One region of the Streptococcus sp. HN38 genome, then DNA from elsewhere that is predicted to be linked to it. Evidence: predicted binding sites of a transcription regulator. Region 1 holds the regulator's gene; each other region holds the start of a gene.
The links. The regulator Rex, encoded in region 1, represses fermentation and respiration genes when NADH is low (regulators of the CRP and FNR family bind a similar motif). The targets are predictions, from matches to a motif close to TTGTGAANTANTTCACAA.
Positions count from the first base shown of each region.

Region 2: the regulator Rex is predicted to act here: its motif matches at 2,581-2,598, upstream of adhE (bifunctional acetaldehyde-CoA/alcohol dehydrogenase).
Region 3: the regulator Rex is predicted to act here: its motif matches at 4,578-4,595, upstream of PHA78_RS01925 (class II fructose-bisphosphate aldolase).

Region 1 is NZ_CP116604.1:902,214-908,127, reverse strand. Features, by position in the region: gene PHA78_RS04530 (GTP pyrophosphokinase) at 1-327, opposite strand, end outside; gene PHA78_RS04525 (CYTH domain-containing protein) at 414-980, shown strand; gene PHA78_RS04520 (ribose-phosphate diphosphokinase) at 1,124-2,101, shown strand; gene PHA78_RS04515 (cysteine desulfurase family protein) at 2,112-3,227, shown strand; gene PHA78_RS04510 (DUF1831 domain-containing protein) at 3,229-3,573, shown strand; gene PHA78_RS04505 (DUF4649 family protein) at 3,575-3,778, shown strand; gene PHA78_RS04500 (redox-sensing transcriptional repressor Rex) at 3,913-4,551, shown strand; gene PHA78_RS04495 (gamma-glutamyl-gamma-aminobutyrate hydrolase family protein) at 4,555-5,247, shown strand; gene radC (RadC family protein) at 5,244-5,914, opposite strand, start outside.
Region 2 is NZ_CP116604.1:309,504-315,417, forward strand. Features, by position in the region: gene hisS (histidine--tRNA ligase) at 1-1,078, shown strand, start outside; gene adhP (alcohol dehydrogenase AdhP) at 1,158-2,183, opposite strand; gene adhE (bifunctional acetaldehyde-CoA/alcohol dehydrogenase) at 2,629-5,280, shown strand; gene thrC (threonine synthase) at 5,649-5,914, shown strand, end outside.
Region 3 is NZ_CP116604.1:378,536-384,449, forward strand. Features, by position in the region: gene PHA78_RS01900 (pneumococcal-type histidine triad protein) at 1-765, shown strand, start outside; gene rpoE (DNA-directed RNA polymerase subunit delta) at 892-1,473, shown strand; gene PHA78_RS01910 (CTP synthase) at 1,666-3,270, shown strand; partial or broken gene tnpA (IS200/IS605 family transposase) at 3,469-3,999, shown strand; tRNA gene PHA78_RS01920 (tRNA-Leu) at 4,369-4,454, shown strand; gene PHA78_RS01925 (class II fructose-bisphosphate aldolase) at 4,689-5,570, shown strand.

The DNA.
Region 1 (5,914 bases):
ATTGATATAATCCCGTTCATGCACAATTTGCATATCCTTGCGTTTCCGCAAAATAGCTAATACTTCTTCAATGTCGTCCACAAATTGAACCATAATCCGAAGACCGGCAATATCTTGCATATCTTGAGCAAGATTTTCCAATTTGATATGTCGCAGGGCCATTTTTTCTTTAATGGATTCAATCGGTTTTACCCGTCCTGTGACAAACTCAATTGGAGAATGCCGATTAGCCTTGCGATACTGCTTGCGAATCCCCCGCAGTTTGATTTTCAATTCACCAACTGTCTGAATATAGGGGTCTAAAAATTCTTCCCAGTTAAAGTCCATACGGCCCCTTTCTTGTCAAAACTTTTAAATTGTATTAGAATAACACAAAGACTATTCTATTATAACACATTGAAAGGGTTTACTGCATGAAAAACCACCTTGAAATTGAGTATAAAACCTTACTGACCAAATCCGAATACAAACGCCTGCTTACTGACTTTTCAGATGTGAGCCCAATTCTTCAAACAAACCACTACATTGATACCCCAGACCTAGATATGAAGAATCACCGCTTTTCACTCCGTATTCGTACATTTGAGGACTCAGCAGAACTAACCTTAAAAATTCCACAAGAAGTCGGAAATCAAGAATATAACCAAGTTCTAGACATCCAAACTGCTCATCATTTACTGGAAAATTTTCAACTACCCGCAGGACAAATTTCTGACATTATTTCTGCAACCGAAATTCCACTTGATAAACTTGCTGTCTGGGGAAGCCTTACGACAAAACGCTATGAGAAACAGACATCTATAGGTCTTATGGCCCTCGATGAAAATGATTATGTGGGACAAAAAGATTACGAATTAGAAGTTGAAGTGACCGATGCAGATGCAGGGAAAATTCTTTTTGATGAATTCCTTAAGAAGAAATCAATTCAATTCAAATATGCTAGTAGTAAGGTCGCACGAACAGCTGCCTACATGAAATAACTATAAAAAATCAGCCAAATAAGGTTGATTTTTTAGTTTCACTACTGAAAATTTTTCATTTTTTTGATAGAATAGAACTATCTATTGTAAAAATACTTTTATGTCATCATAAAAGCTCAGTGTGTAAAAGGAGTTACTTTAAAATGGTACAACCACTCGGTGAACATAACATTAAATTATTCTCACTCAATAGCAACCGTGATATTGCTGAAAAAATTGCTGATTCTGCTGGAATTCCTCTTGGAAAGCTGTCTTCTCGCCAGTTTTCTGATGGTGAGATTCAAATTAACATTGAAGAATCTGTACGTGGCGTAGACGTCTACATTATCCAATCAACAAGCTATCCGGTTAATAATCACTTGTGGGAATTATTGATTATGATCGATGCTTGTAAACGTGCTAGTGCCAACACCATTACAGCGGTTATCCCTTATTTCGGCTATGCTCGTCAGGACCGTACCGCTTCTCCACGCGAACCAATTACAGCTAAATTAGTTGCAAATATGCTGGTTAAAGCTGGTGTCGACCGTGTATTGACTCTTGATTTGCACGCTTCACAAATTCAAGGTTTCTTTGATATTCCAGTAGACAATCTCCTTACAGAACCACTTTTTGCGGCCTACTACATGGAAAAAGGACTCTGCGGAGAAGATGTCGTCATTGTGAGTCCTAAAAATTCTGGTATCAAACGCGCGCGTAATATCGCTGAATTTCTAAATGCACCGATTGCGATTATCGACTACGCTCAAGATGATTCTGAGCGTTCTGAAGGCTATATTATCGGTGATGTTGCTGGTAAAAAAGCTATTTTGGTGGACGATATTCTCAATACTGGTCGCACTTTCTCGCAAGCTTCAAAAATTGTCCAAGAAGGTGGTGCTACTGAAATTTATGCAGTTGCCAGCCACGGTCTCTTTGCAGGAACTGCAGCCCAACTCTTAGATGAAGCACCAATCAAAGAAATATTAGTTACCGATTCTGTTGCAAGCAAAGAACAGCATCCTAAAAATATCGCCTTCCTAACAGCTAGTGACTTGATTGCAGATGCCATCCACCGCATCCAAGAACATCAGCCACTCAGCCCACTTTTCAAATTTACTAGTCCCGAAAAAGAAAACTAGGAGTAACTCTTTGATTTATTTAGATAATGCAGCAACCACTGCTCTATCTCCTACTGCACTCCAACGGATGATGGAAGTGGCTCAAGAAAATTATGGAAATCCCTCCAGTATTCATCAAAGCGGTCGGAAAGCCAATCAACGTCTTAGACAAAGTCGTCAAGAGATTGCTCAGATTCTCTCCGCCTCTCCCGAACAAATTATTTTCACATCTGGAGGCTCCGAAGCTGATACTTTAGCTATTCAAGGCTATGCACTTGCACATCAATCCAAAGGAAAACACCTGATTACTACGGCTATCGAACACCATGCTGTCCTCCATACCATGCAGTATCTAGAGGATCGGTTTGGGTTCGAGGTAACCTATATCCAACCAGTCAACCAAGTAATCACCGCTCAACAAATTCAGGATGCCCTTCGGCCAGATACTATTTTAGTCAGCGTCATGTTTGCTAACAATGAGACCGGTCAGCTATTTCCCATCAAGGAAATTGGAGAGCTCCTAGCCGATCATCAGGCCGTCTTTCATGTAGATGCTGTCCAAGCAATTGGAAAAATTGCAATTTCTCCCTCTGACTACGGAATTGACTTGCTCGCGGCCTCTGCCCATAAATTCCATGGTCCAAAGGGGATGGGATTCCTGTATAGTAAAGTTCATAAATTTGATTCCTTGATCCACGGCGGAAAGCAGGAACAGCAACATCGAGCAGGTACTGAGAATCTCCCTGCTATTGCTGCTATGGCGACTGCCCTAACAGAACAATATGAGTCCTTAGATACGCATCATAAGCATGTCAGTGAACTGCGACAACATATTATCGAGGGATTGTCTGGCTTAGACTATTATCTCAATCAGGCTGGACCTCATCTCCCTCATGTCCTTAATATCGGTTTTCCTGGTAAACTTAATGAACAACTACTCATGCAACTAGATTTAGCAGGTATTGCTGTTTCTAGCGGTTCCGCATGTACGGCAGGTGTTGTCCAAAATAGCCATGTTTTAGAAGCTATGTATGGAAAAGACTCCCTTCGTCTGAAAGAATCCATTCGTATCAGCCTATCTGAAATCAATACAAAAGAAGAGATAGATACTCTTATCATCGAACTAAAGAAAATACTTGGAGGTTAAAATGGCATTCCAACAATCAGTTACCTTAAAAGATTGTAATTTTACTTATCACATTAGCCCTGCTATCAAAAAATATACACTCCGTGATAACACCTTTGAACAAACCAAAGCAGGTCACTATCAGCTTACACGTCTTCTGGAAGAAATTCCAAATTCAAACCAAGGATTCCTCTTGAAAATTATTATCAACCAAGACCTAACTGGTTTTAAAATTAATATTACCGACAAGTCTGGTCTTCATCTGGTAAACATTTTTAAGCCAGAAAGTAACAAGGTTATCCAAGAAAAATTCTATTTCCTCATGGATAGCTTGATTGACCGTGACATCTTTACAAAAGAGGCTTAGTATGATTGAAATTCACTATCTTGACGCTTACAAGCAAGAACGTATCCAAACATTTGAGAATAAGGATGCAGCCATTCTGGCTTTTGCCGGTTGCTTAACCCTCCCAGACTATTATCCAGTTACCAGCATTACACAAGACGGACAAGCTCTGGATTACAAAGGGACAATCGGAGATCTCTATCGCTATTTACAAACACTAGATTAGACAGTTTCCTGTTTAATCTTTTTTTAAAATCAATCTGTTGATTTTTTCACAAACTTGGACTAGAATAGAATAAAGAACTGTTTAATATATAAATAATCGATAAAGCGTATTCTATCGAAATAAAGGAGTCTAAAGTGAAAAACGATAAAAAATCTGATATTCCACGCGCTACTGCCAAACGTCTATCCCTCTATTATCGCATTTTTAAACGTTTCTATGCAGGAAATATTGAAAAAGCTAGTTCAAAAGAAATTGCCGAAGCTATCGGAATCGATTCAGCTACCGTCCGCCGAGATTTTTCCTATTTTGGAGAGCTTGGTCGTCGTGGCTTTGGCTACAATGTCAAAGAGTTGATGGATTTCTTTGCGGATATTCTAAATGATACCTCCATCACCAATGTTATGCTTGTTGGAGTCGGGAATATGGGGCGGGCCTTGCTACACTATCGCTTCCACGAACGAAATAAAATGAAAATAGTCATGGCTTTTGAAGCAGATGATAATCCAGCTGTTGGAACGACAGATGAAAATATCCCAATCCATTCAATCTCAGAAATCAAGGAACGTATCAGCGAAGCAAACTCTCAGACAGCCATTCTAACGGTACCCAGCGTCAAGGCACAAGAAGTGACCGATATTCTTGTTGAAGCTGGTGTCAAGGGAATTCTGAGCTTTTCACCAGTTAACTTGTCTGTCCCAAAAGATGTCGTTGTCCAGTATGTTGATTTGACTAGTGAATTACAGACACTACTCTACTTTATGCGAAAAGGATAAGCAATGAAAAAACCAGTTATTGGTATTTCTGGAAATGAATATAAAACAGGGGATCATACAGAACCCCTGCTTTCTTATACCCAGACTTGCCTCGTACAAGCTATTGAAGATGCTGGTGGGCTCCCACTCATCCTTCCAGCTACAGAGCCAGATTTGGCAAAATATTATATCCATCTTATTGACAAACTCATCCTAACAGGAGGACAAAATGTCCAGCCAAGTTACTATCACGAAGAAAGAACTATTGACAGCGATAATTATCTACCAAAGCGTGACGAGTTTGAATTGGCCCTCATAAGGGCTGCCCAGGAAGATCAGAAACCTATCTTCGGTATCTGCCGAGGTCTACAGCTCTACAATGTAGCTCAAGGTGGTAGCCTTCATCAATCAATTTCTGACCATTGGCAAGACATAGACGGACAAGAAGTCAGTCAAACGATTCAACTGACTCAAAATAGTCCACTTTACGACATATATGAGTCCGATCCGAGTGTGAACTCATTTCACCGTCAGGCTATCAAAGACTTAGCGCCTGACTTAGAAATCATTGCACTATCAGATAATCAACAGATTATTGAAGCAGTTCATTCAGCCTACCCAACTAAATTTTTAGGGGTTCAATGGCATCCTGAACTACTCTACGGTAAACGTGAGATTGAAAAAGACCTCTTCCACTATATTGTCAATAAACTTTAAAATAACTCACTTTCTTCTCTAAAAGAATAGTAATCCTTGTTTCCAACAATTAAATGATCTAATAATACCAGTCCTAGCTTTTCGCAGGACTCTTTTAAATTCTCCGTAAATAGCAAATCATTCCTACTAGGTTGTACTGAACCCGACGGGTGGTTGTGAACGATGATAATCGATGTTGCCATACATTTTACTGCGTAATGCAAAATTTCACGTGGTTCTGCAATACTACGATTAACACTCCCAATAAAAATCGTTTTTTGACTGATAATCTGGTTCTGGGTATTGAGATAAAGTGCAACTAGATGCTCCTGCTTCTTATGCCCGATTTCATGAATCATCTTACGTCCCAACTTCTCACTTCCCAAAATTCTCTCATTTAAGAGTAGCTCTGATTGATTGATACGTTTTCCAAGTTCAATCATAGCCTTAATTTCAATCGCCTTGACGCGCCCAATGCCAGTCAAACTTTGCAATTCTTCAATTGATAGTTCTCTTAGAGCCGCTAAACTCTCCAAACGATTCAATAATTTATTGGAGAGAATAGAAACAGGTTCTTTTTTTGTCCCAGTTCTAATAAAAATTGCTAGTAGTTCCTGATTACTGAGACGCTCAGCTCCAACTTCTACTAAACGTTCTCTAGGTAGAATGGCCTCTTCTTTAAATTCAA
Region 2 (5,914 bases), 590 kb from region 1:
TGACAAGGGGGACCGCCATATCACTCTTCGTCCTGAAGGGACAGCGCCCGTTGTCCGTTCTTATGTAGAAAATAAGCTCTTTGCCCCAGAAGTACAAAAACCTGCTAAGTTCTATTACATGGGCCCAATGTTCCGCTATGAGCGTCCGCAGGCTGGTCGTCTGCGCCAGTTCCACCAGATTGGTGTGGAGTGTTTTGGTTCCAATAACCCAGCGACAGACGTAGAAACCATTGCTATGGCCTATCACTTCTTTGAAGAGTTGGGAATCAAGGACATTCGCCTCCACCTCAACAGTCTGGGAAATCCCGAGAGCCGTGCCACCTATCGTCAGGCCCTGATTGACTACCTGACACCGCTCAAGGACCAGCTGTCCAAGGATAGCCAGCGCCGTCTAGAAGAAAATCCCTTGCGTGTTTTGGATTCCAAGGAAAAAGAAGACAAGATTGCTGTGGAAAACGCACCGTCTATCTTGGACTATCTAGATGAAGAAAGTACAGCTCATTTTGAAGCGGTCAAGTCTATGTTGGACAGCCTAGGTATTGCTTACACCATTGACACCAACATGGTGCGTGGTTTGGACTACTACAACCATACTATTTTCGAGTTTATGACAGAGGTAGGTGGCAACGACCTGACCATCTGTGCCGGTGGCCGTTATGACGGTTTGGTGACCTACTTTGGCGGACCAGAAACGCCAGCCTTTGGCTTTGGTATGGGAATTGAACGCCTTATCCTCGTCCTTGAAAAGCAAGGCATTGAGCTCCCTCTCGACACCCAGTTAGATGTTTATATCGCTGTTTTGGGTCAGGAGGCAAATAGCGGAGCGCTTGAGTTGGTTCAAGCCATCCGCAAGCAAGGGTTCCGTGCAGAACGAGACTACCTTGACCGCAAGCTCAAGGCCCAGTTTAAGTCGGCAGATGTCTTTGGAGCCAAGGCCATCATTACCCTGGGTGGTAGTGAAATTGAATCTGGACAGGTGGTGGTTAAAAATAACCAGACAAGAAGTCAAGTTGAAACAAGCTTGGAAATCTTAAAAACAGATTTCGCAAGCATTTTAGAAGAATTGGAGAAGCAGTAGTCTAAGCTGCTTCTTTTTATTTTAGAAAGCAAAAAAGAAGCGATTGGATAATCACTTCTTGAAAATAGTGGAGAACGCATTAGTGTGAGTGGCAGAAGTCTAAGACCATGCGGCCTTGAATAGTTCCCGCTGCCATTTCATCAAAGACTGCTTCGGCATCTTCGACAGGACGTTTTTGAACGACTGGAACAACTAGTCCCATAGCACCGAAGTGGAAGGCCTCTTCTAAATCTTTACGAGTACCAACTAGTGAGCCGACCACTTTGATACCGTCTAGCACAGTCTTCACGATACTGAGGTCCATGTATTCAGATGGAAGTCCGACAGCCACCACATAGCCACCTGCACGAACGCTGTCAATAGCCTGGTTGAAGGCAACCTTAGAAACAGCCGTTACGACAGTTGAGTGAGCACCGCCACCAGTAATTTCTTTAATATATCCAGGAACATCTTCTACTTCAAGTCCGTTGATCGTCACATCTGCACCAACTTCTTTGGCGAGTTCCAATTTATCATTATTAATGTCTACAGCGATAACATGAGCGTTGAAGACTTTTTTAGCGTATTGTACAGCAAGGTTTCCGAGTCCGCCAGCACCATAGATAGCGATCCATTGACCTGGTTCCAAGTGAGCTTCTTTAATCGCTTTGTAGCAAGTAACGCCAGCACAAGTGATAGAACTTGCTTGAGCTGGATCAAGAACTTCTGGAACTTTTACTGCATAGTCTGCTGTTACAATACATTGCTCAGCCATACCACCGTCAACAGAGTAGCCTGCATTTTTTACGGTACGGCAGAGAGTTTCGCGACCGGTTGTACAATATTCACACATACCACAGCCTTGGAAGAACCAAGCAACGCTGACACGGTCGCCGACCTTCAAGCTGGTCACATCAGGAGCGATTTCTGTAACAATACCGATTCCTTCGTGACCAAGAACGCGACCAGGAACCTTACCAAAATCACCATTGGCAACGTGGAGGTCAGTGTGACAAACACCACAGTACTCAATTTGGACCAAAGCTTCGCCAGCTTCAAGTGGACGAAGTTCTTTTTCAACAACGACAACACCAGTAGATTCTGGATTAACAACAACTGCTTTCATGGCAGACCTCCTATTTATTGCAGCACATTTTTTGAATGTGTTAATATAGATATTTTCTTGTTAATAATATCACAATGTGAACAAAAATGCAAGAGTAGAGAAGGAGGAACAAATGAATATAAAATTGAAAATTATCACGTAATTACTACAAAATTTTCAAAAAAATCTATTTACATGGAAGCGTTTTCTTGATAAACTAGTATCGTAAATGTTAGAGAAAGAATAAATGATAAAGATTTGTCTTACTTTATGTATTTTTCGACCAAACAAAGCAGAAACAAATCTGAATGTTTTCTGAAAACAGGAAAAAGTAAGCGCTTTCTAAAGCAAAACAGAAAAAATGTGAAAAAATTAACAATTTCTCTTTACAAATAAAATAAAAAATAGTAGAATAACATTGTGAAAAAGTTAACAAATAGTTAGCGAGTATATTTGGAGGAACACAATGGCTGATAAAAAAGTAGTATCACCAGAAGAAAAGTTGGTAGAAGCGCGCAAGCACGTCGATGAGCTTGTTCAAAAAGGTTTGGTTGCTCTTGATGAGTTCCGTAAACTTGGTCAAGAAGAAGTAGACTATATTGTAGCTAAGGCTTCGGTAGCTGCTCTTGACAAGCACGGTGAATTGGCAATGCACGCTTTTGAAGAAACCAAACGTGGTGTATTCGAAGACAAGGCTACTAAGAACTTGTTTGCTTGTGAGCACGTTGTCAATAACATGCGCCACACAAAAACTGTTGGTGTTATCGAAGAAGATGAAGTGACAGGTTTGACTTTGATTGCTGAGCCGGTCGGTGTTGTTTGTGGTATCACACCAACAACAAACCCAACTTCTACAGCAATCTTTAAATCATTGATTGCACTTAAAACACGTAATCCAATCGTCTTTGCCTTCCACCCATCTGCGCAAGAATCTTCTGCTCATGCAGCTCGTGTTGTCTATGAAGCAGCTGTGGCAGCTGGTGCTCCTGAAAACTGTATCCAGTGGATTACAAAACCATCTATGGAAGCAACATCTGAGTTGATGAAACATGATGGTATTGCAACAATCCTTGCAACTGGTGGTAACGCAATGGTGCGTGCAGCTTACTCTTGTGGTAAACCTGCCCTTGGTGTAGGTGCAGGTAACGTTCCAGCATACATTGAAAAATCAGCAAACATCCGTCAGGCAGCACATGACATCGTTATGTCTAAGTCATTTGACAACGGTATGGTCTGTGCGTCAGAGCAAGCAGTGATCATTGATAAGGAAGTGTATGACGAGTTTGTAGCTGAATTCAAATCGTACAAAACTTACTTTGTTAATAAGAAAGAAAAAGCACTTCTTGAAGAGTACTGCTTCGGTGTGAAAGCTAACAGCAAAAACTGTGCAGAAGGCAAATTGAATGCGGACATCGTAGGTCGTCCAGCTGCATGGATCGCTGAGCAGGCCGGCTTCTCAGTACCAGAAGGTACAAACATCTTGGCAGCTGAGGTTGCTGAAATCGGTGAGAAAGAACCATTGACTCGTGAGAAATTGTCACCTGTTATTGCCGTCTTGAAAGTTGATGGTCGTGCAGAAGGTCTTGAAGCAGCTCGCCAAATGGTTGAATTCCACGGTCTCGGTCACTCTGCAGCTATTCATACGGAAGACGCAGAATTGGCGAAAGAGTTTGGTACAATCGTACGTGCTATCCGTGTTATTTGGAACTCTCCATCTACTTTCGGTGGTATCGGTGATGTTTACAACGCATTCTTGCCATCATTGACACTTGGTTGTGGTTCTTACGGACGCAACTCAATCAGTGATAACGTAAGTGCTATGAACTTGCTCAACATCAAGAAAGTAGGAAGACGTAGAAATAATATGCAATGGTTTAAAGTTCCTTCTAAAACATACTTCGAACGTGATTCTATCCAATATCTCCAAAAATGCCGTGACGTTGAACGTGTCATGATCGTTACAGACCGTGCCATGGTAGAACTTGGATTCCTAGATCGTATCATCGAACAATTGGACCTTCGTCGTAATAAAGTTGTTTACCAAATCTTCTCAGACGTTGAGCCAGATCCAGACATCACAACGGTCTATAAAGGTACAGAATTGATGCGTACCTTCAAACCAGATACAATCATCGCACTCGGTGGTGGTTCACCAATGGATGCTGCCAAAGTTATGTGGCTCTTCTACGAACAACCAACAGTTGATTTCCATGACCTAGTTCAAAAATTCATGGATATCCGTAAACGTGCCTTCAAGTTCCCAGAACTTGGTAAGAAATCTAAGTTTATCGCGATTCCAACTACATCAGGTACAGGTTCAGAAGTAACACCGTTCGCCGTAATCTCTGATAAAGCAAACAACCGTAAATACCCAATCGCTGACTACTCATTGACACCAACTGTGGCAATCGTTGACCCAGCACTCGTATTGACAGTACCTGCACACGTTACTGCCGATACTGGTATGGACGTATTGACTCACGCTACAGAAGCATACGTTTCAACAGTAGCTAACGACTTTACAGATGGTTTAGCACTTCAAGCTATCAAACTAGTATTTGAAAACCTTGAAAGCTCAGTGAAGAATGCTGACTTTGTATCACGTGAAAAAATGCACAACGCATCCACTATGGCAGGTATGGCCTTCGCCAACGCATTCCTAGGTATTTCTCACTCAATGGCTCATAAGATTGGTGGACGTTTCCATACCGTTCACGGTCGTACAAACGCTATCTTGCTTCCGTACGTTATCCGCTACAACGGTACTCGTCCAGCCAAGACAGCTACATGGCCTAAGTACAACTACTATAAAGCAGATGAAAAATACCAAGACATCGCTCGTCTTCTAGGCTTGCCATGCTCAACACCAGAAGAAGCTGTTGCAGCATACGCACAAGCAGTTTACGACCTCGGTGAACGCATCGGTATCCAAATGAACTTGAAAGCACAAGGTATCGACGAGAAAGAACTCAAAGAACACTCTCGTGAATTGGCTCTTCTTGCCTACGAAGATCAATGTACCCCAGCTAACCCACGTCTAGCAATGGTTGACCACATGCAAGAAATCATCGAAGATGCCTACTATGGTTACAAAGAACGTCCAGGTCGCATCAAGTAAGGATTTTCGTCACGATGCATCGTTAAAGCTCCTTGCCTAACTTCAGTTATGCCTGCGTCGCTTTGCCTTGTCTCGTTTAGAAAATCATCTCTTGATGATTTTTGGAAAAACTGATTTCAAATGAACATGCAAGTGTTTGTTAACAAATCATTTCTTAATAATCCTTGTATAAACAATTGGACTAGCCTCCAAAACTTTCTCAAACACCAGTTTACATGTAGTAGGCTGGTGTTTTGATATTTCGTAAGAGAAGGTAAGAGCCAAAACCGGTCTAGCGTTCGGTTTTTTGTTTTATCTTGCCAATTTTCTGTCAATTTAGGTGGGTTTTATGGTAGAATAGAAAAAATAGATTTTTTATGAGGGATACCATGACATTAGTATATCAATCAACACGCGATGCTAAAAATACTGTATCGGCTAGTCAGGCGATTTTGCAGGGCTTGGCGACAGATGGTGGTTTGTTTACACCGATTTCCATTCCAACAGTTGACTTGGACTTTTCTGTTCTCAAAGACGCTTCTTATCAAGAAGTTGCTAAACTGATTTTGTCAGCTTTCTTGGATGATTTTACGGCAGATGAACTCGACTACTGTATCAACAATGCCTATGACAGCAAGTTTGACACGCCAGTTAT
Region 3 (5,914 bases), 520 kb from region 1:
AACTATCGCATCCCACGTGTGATTACAGATGGTTACCGTCGGATTAACAAGAGTGATTTGAATTACTTAAGCGAGCTGATCCCAGCAGAGGCTATGGTGGCTCAACGTGAGAAATCTAATTCTAGTTCACCGTCAACACCTGCACCAACTGAAACAGAAGCAAGTGCAGGCGAGCCAACAACGCCAGAACAGCCGCAAGTTGCAAAAGAAACAGCAGAGGAAATTTATAACCGAGTGGAAGCGAAGAAAGTCGTTCCTTTCGAAGCACTGACCTACAATGCTGGCTATGCGACCGAAGTACGCAACGGGACTCTGGTAATTCCGCATCAAGATCACTATCACTATGTATCCTTTAAATGGTTTGACCAAGGTAGTGCAAGAAGTCCTGAAGGGTATAGTCTAGAAGATTTCCTAGCAACGGTTAAGTACTACATGACTAATCCACAAGAACGCCCAGTTTCAGACGATGGCTGGGGAGTATTTATACCAAATACACCATCTGAATCAACAGAAGAAACAGAGACGGAAGAAAGTGATGAAGAAACCGAGGAAATTGACGAGTTTACAGAAGAATTAAAACGAAGAGCAGAAGAGTTCGGCATGGACTTCAAAACCTTTGAACAAAGTCTGGTCACACTCTCAGACCGTTACAAAGTTTCTTTTGAAGCTTTCGAATATGATGGAACAAGCAAAGTTGTTCGACTTGTAGATAAGGATGGGGTCAAACGGACCATCTCCCTTCCAAGTTTAGAAGAACAAGTATAGTAAACAAAATACCTGTAGCGCTGAGCTCTGCAGGTATTTTTTTACAGAAAAACGATAAAGATTATCTTTGACTATTTGCCTTTTTTAGCGTAAAATAGAAAGGAAAGACAAAAAAGGAGAACAGCCTTGGAACTTAACGTATTTGCAGGACAAGAAAAAAGCGAACTTTCCATGATTGAAGTAGCCCGTGCTATTTTGGAAGAACGTGGACGTGACAACGAAATGTATTTCAACGACTTGGTCAATGAAATTCAAAACTACCTTGAAAAATCAAACAGCGAGATTCGCGCAGCCCTCCCAACCTTCTATTCTGATTTGAATGTGGATGGAAGCTTCATTCCACTTGGCGAAAACAAATGGGGCTTACGTTCTTGGTACGCAATCGATGAGATTGATGAAGAAGTGATCACTCTTGAAGAAGATGATGAAGATGCACCAAAACGCAAGAAGAAACGTGTCAATGCCTTCATGGACGGTGATGATGATGCGATTGACTATGGACATGACGATCCAGAAGATGAGGACAACTATCCGGGTAGTGTATCATCAGAATACGATGATGAAAATCCAGATGACGAAAAAGATGAAGTTGAGTCCTATGATTCGGAAATCAACGAAATTATCCCAGATGACGAATTGGATGAAGAGGATGTTGATTTAGGTGAAGATGACGACGAGTATTCAGATGAAGAGGTCGTCGACGAATAAGAATTATATCCCCATAGATTCTTAAAAATAATTTGACAAGACTACTGAATTACGATAAGATATTATCGGGCACCTCTTTTGAGGTCGGAGCTCCCTAGCGATAGGGAGCTATTTTTGTTTTTTCTTCAAGTTAACAGGAAGTATCCCCACAAATTGCTTCCTATTAGCCTGAATCGTAGAAAAGGAGTTTGCATGACAAAGTATATTTTTGTAACAGGTGGCGTTGTTTCCTCTATCGGCAAAGGGATTGTAGCAGCCAGCCTAGGTCGTTTATTGAAGAATCGAGGTCTCAAGGTAACAATCCAAAAATTTGATCCGTACATCAACATTGACCCGGGAACAATGAGTCCGTATCAACACGGTGAAGTTTTTGTGACGGACGACGGCGCAGAAACCGACTTGGATCTTGGGCATTATGAGCGTTTTATCGACATTAACCTGAACAAATATTCAAATGTTACAACAGGTAAAATTTATAGCGAAGTCCTCCGTAAAGAGCGTAAAGGGGAATACTTAGGGGCAACAGTTCAAGTTATTCCACATATTACAGATGCTTTGAAAGACAAAATCAAGCGTGCAGCTCGTACTACAGATGCAGATGTCATCATTACGGAAGTAGGTGGTACAGTAGGTGATATTGAAAGCTTGCCATTCCTTGAAGCGCTTCGTCAGATGAAGGCAGATGTCGGTTCAGACAATGTTATGTATATCCATACAACACTCTTGCCTTATCTCAAAGCAGCAGGCGAAATGAAAACTAAACCAACACAACATTCTGTAAAAGAGTTGCGTGGTCTAGGTATTCAGCCCAACATGTTGGTAATTCGGACAGAGCAGTCTGCTGGACAAGGAATTAAAAATAAACTGGCACAATTCTGTGATGTTGCTCCAGAAGCAGTTATTGAGTCCTTGGATGTCGAACATCTTTACCAAATCCCATTAAATATGCAAGCGCAGAACATGGATCAAATTGTTTGCGATCACTTGAAGCTCGACGTACCTCCAGCAGATATGACAGAGTGGACAGCAATGGTAAACAAGGTTCTTAATCTCCAGAAAAAAGTAAAAATCGCTTTAGTTGGTAAGTATGTAGAATTACAAGATGCCTATATTTCTGTAGTTGAAGCTCTAAAACACTCAGGATATGCAAATGATGCTGCTATCGAATTGGACTGGGTCAATGCAAATGATTTGACAGCAGAAAACGTAGCTGAACGTCTAGGACAAGCACAAGGAATTATCGTTCCTGGTGGCTTTGGACAACGTGGTACAGAAGGGAAAATACAAGCCATTCGTTATGCTCGTGAGAATGACGTGCCAATGCTAGGGGTCTGCTTGGGAATGCAGCTGACCTGTGTAGAATTTGCACGTCACGTTCTCGGTTTAGAAGGTGCTAACAGCTTTGAATTAGACCCAGAAACCAAATATCCAATTATTGACATCATGCGTGATCAAATTGGTGTGGAAGATTTAGGAGGAACTCTCCGCCTAGGTCTTTATCCAAGCAAGCTCAAACGTGGCTCCAAGGCTGCAGCTGCTTATGATAATCAAGAAGTTGTACAACGTCGCCATCGTCATCGTTATGAGTTTAACAATGACTTCCGTGAACAATTTGAAAAAGCAGGTTTTGTTTTCTCAGGAGTGTCACCAGACAACCGTTTGGTAGAAATTGTTGAAATTCCAGAAAATAAATTCTTCGTTGCCTGCCAATATCATCCAGAACTACAATCTCGTCCTAATCGCCCTGAAGGTTTGTATACAGCCTTTGTTTCAGCAGCTATGGAGAATGAAAAATAAGTATAACTGTTATAGAAGAAGATTGGTATTATTCAATCTTCTTTTATATTATGTGACTTTTAGTCCGTCACGCTCCGTAAGGTGCGTGACAAATAAACCACCCGCTATGCGGGTGCGCGACGAAGGTTATACCAAAAAAACTCCAAACGCGATACAATAAAGGTGTTCAAGCCTATTGTAAAGCGAAAGGAGAAAAATATGGCGCAAAAGGCACATAGTTTATCACATACAAAGTGGCTGTGTTCTACCACATTGTCTTCACCCCTAAGTATAGACGAAAAATTATCTATAATCAATATCGAAGTAGTCTTGGAGAGATATTTCGACTATTGTGTAGTTATAAAGGTGTTGAAATTATCGAAGGTCATCTGATGCCAGACCATGTTCACATGTTAGTCAGTATTCCTCCAAGGTTAAGTGTATCCAGTTTTATGGGCTATTTAAAAGGCAAGAGTGCTCTTATGATGTTTGATAAACACGCCAATCTCTCTATAAATTTGGGAATCGTCATTTCTGGGCAGAGAGCTTCAACAATTTGGGGAATTGTTGAAGAGTGTAAGTTGGACTTAATGAAGCCACGATTAAGAAACATATACAAGAATAAAGAAATTATCCAGTGGATGATTTCTTCACGAGGTAAGATATTGAAAGCGAGTTAAACATGATATAGCACTTGATAAGTTAAGTGTAAAAGAGTATGAAGATCCCTTTAGGGATAATGGCAAGTAGTACGAATGCCTCTTTAAGAGGCTAGTGACGAGTCAAAAGCAGTGAGGCTTGAACAAAGTGAAAGCCAGCGTCTTTAGGCGCTAGCTGGTGATGTGGGCTTATAGCCCTTGTTCAAACCACCCGTTTGACGGGTGGTCATGATTTTATATAAAGAAACAAAAAAAGTGTCAGTATTTTATAGAAGAAAATACGAAATACCACCCCCATATGGCATCATTGTCTAGATGGTTTTAAGCATTATATAGTAGAATATTGCAAAAGAATCAGCTAAATTAATACGTTTTGGCAAAAAAGGTAAAAATAAAAAATAAAATTCAAAAAAAGTGTTGACAAGGCTAGTACCTAATGATATACTAGTTCTTGTGTTAAGCGGGGATGGCGGAATTGGCAGACGCGCAGGACTAAGGATCCTGTGACCGCTTTAGGTCGTGTGGGTTCAAGTCCCACTCTCCGCATAGTGGACTAGCTAAGGCTAGTCCTTTTGCTTTGTCTAGATAAGTGCAGAGCACGATATATGCTAGTTCATAAATTACAAGAATGATACGAAACAGGCATTATTATGGCTTTCATGAAAAGATATGTGAAAGTTTTCTCAAAACTAGACGGTTTCAACTAGCATTTTCAAAATAAAAATGGTAGAATAGAAGAGTATGAGGTGCAACCTCAAAAAATATTAGGAGGCTATCGAAATGCCATTAGTTTCAGCAGAAAAATTTGTCCAAGCAGCGCGTGACAACGGTTATGCAGTTGGTGGATTTAACACAAACAACCTTGAGTGGACTCAAGCTATCTTGCGTGCAGCAGAAGCAAAACAAGCTCCAGTTCTTATCCAAACTTCTATGGGTGCAGCTAAGTACATGGGTGGTTACAAAGTAGCTCGTAACTTGATTGCAAACTTGATTGAATCAATGAACATTACAGTTCCAGTTGCTATTCACCTTGACCACGGTCACTACGAAGATGCACTTGAGTGTATCGAAGTTGGTTACACTTCTATCATGTTTGATGGTTCACACCTTCCAGTAGAAGAAAACCTTGCAAAAGCAAAAGAAGTTGTAGAATTGGCGCACGCTAAAGGTATCTCAGTTGAAGCTGAAGTTGGTACTATCGGTGGTGAAGAAGATGGTATCGTAGGTGCTGGTGAATTGGCTCCAATTGAAGATGCAGTAGCAATGGTTGCAACTGGTATTGACTTCTTGGCAGCAGGTATCGGTAACATCCACGGTCCATACCCAGCAAACTGGGAAGGTCTTGACCTTGACCACTTGCGTAAATTGACTGAAGCTGTACCAGGTTTCCCAATCGTATTGCACGGTGGTTCAGGTATTCCAGATGCACAAATCCAAGAAGCAATCAAATTGGGTGTTGCTAAAGTTAACGTAAACACTGAGTGCCAAATCGCATTTGCAAACGCAACTCGTAAGTTTGCAGCAGCTTATGAAGCAAACGAAGCAGAATACGATAAGAAAAAACTCTTTGACCCACGTAAATTCTTGGCAGACGGCGTGAAAGCTATCCAAGCATCTGTTGAAGAGCGTATCGACGTATTCGGTTCAGCGAACAAAGCTTAATGTAACTGCGAAGAAATCTTAGATTTCAAGCAAACAAAGCATAAGTTTCTTAGATTAAACCAAAAAGGATTTTCTTTCGAGAATCCTTTTTATTATAATAGTTGATTAAGTTTGATCTAGTTCTTTGCTATGAAGAAATCTACGATAGAAGTGAGCAGAGAACAGTTAAAATATAAACTGCTCCAAAGTTTTCATGACTCTAATGACTTAGAGAACGAAGAATTATGGATGGGACGCAAACAGTAGTGTTAAAATATTTACCTATGAGTATAGATACTTTAAAAAAATAAAAATGAAAATAATTCTTGCCAAGTCCAATCTTTTCTGTTAGAATAGTATGGTAT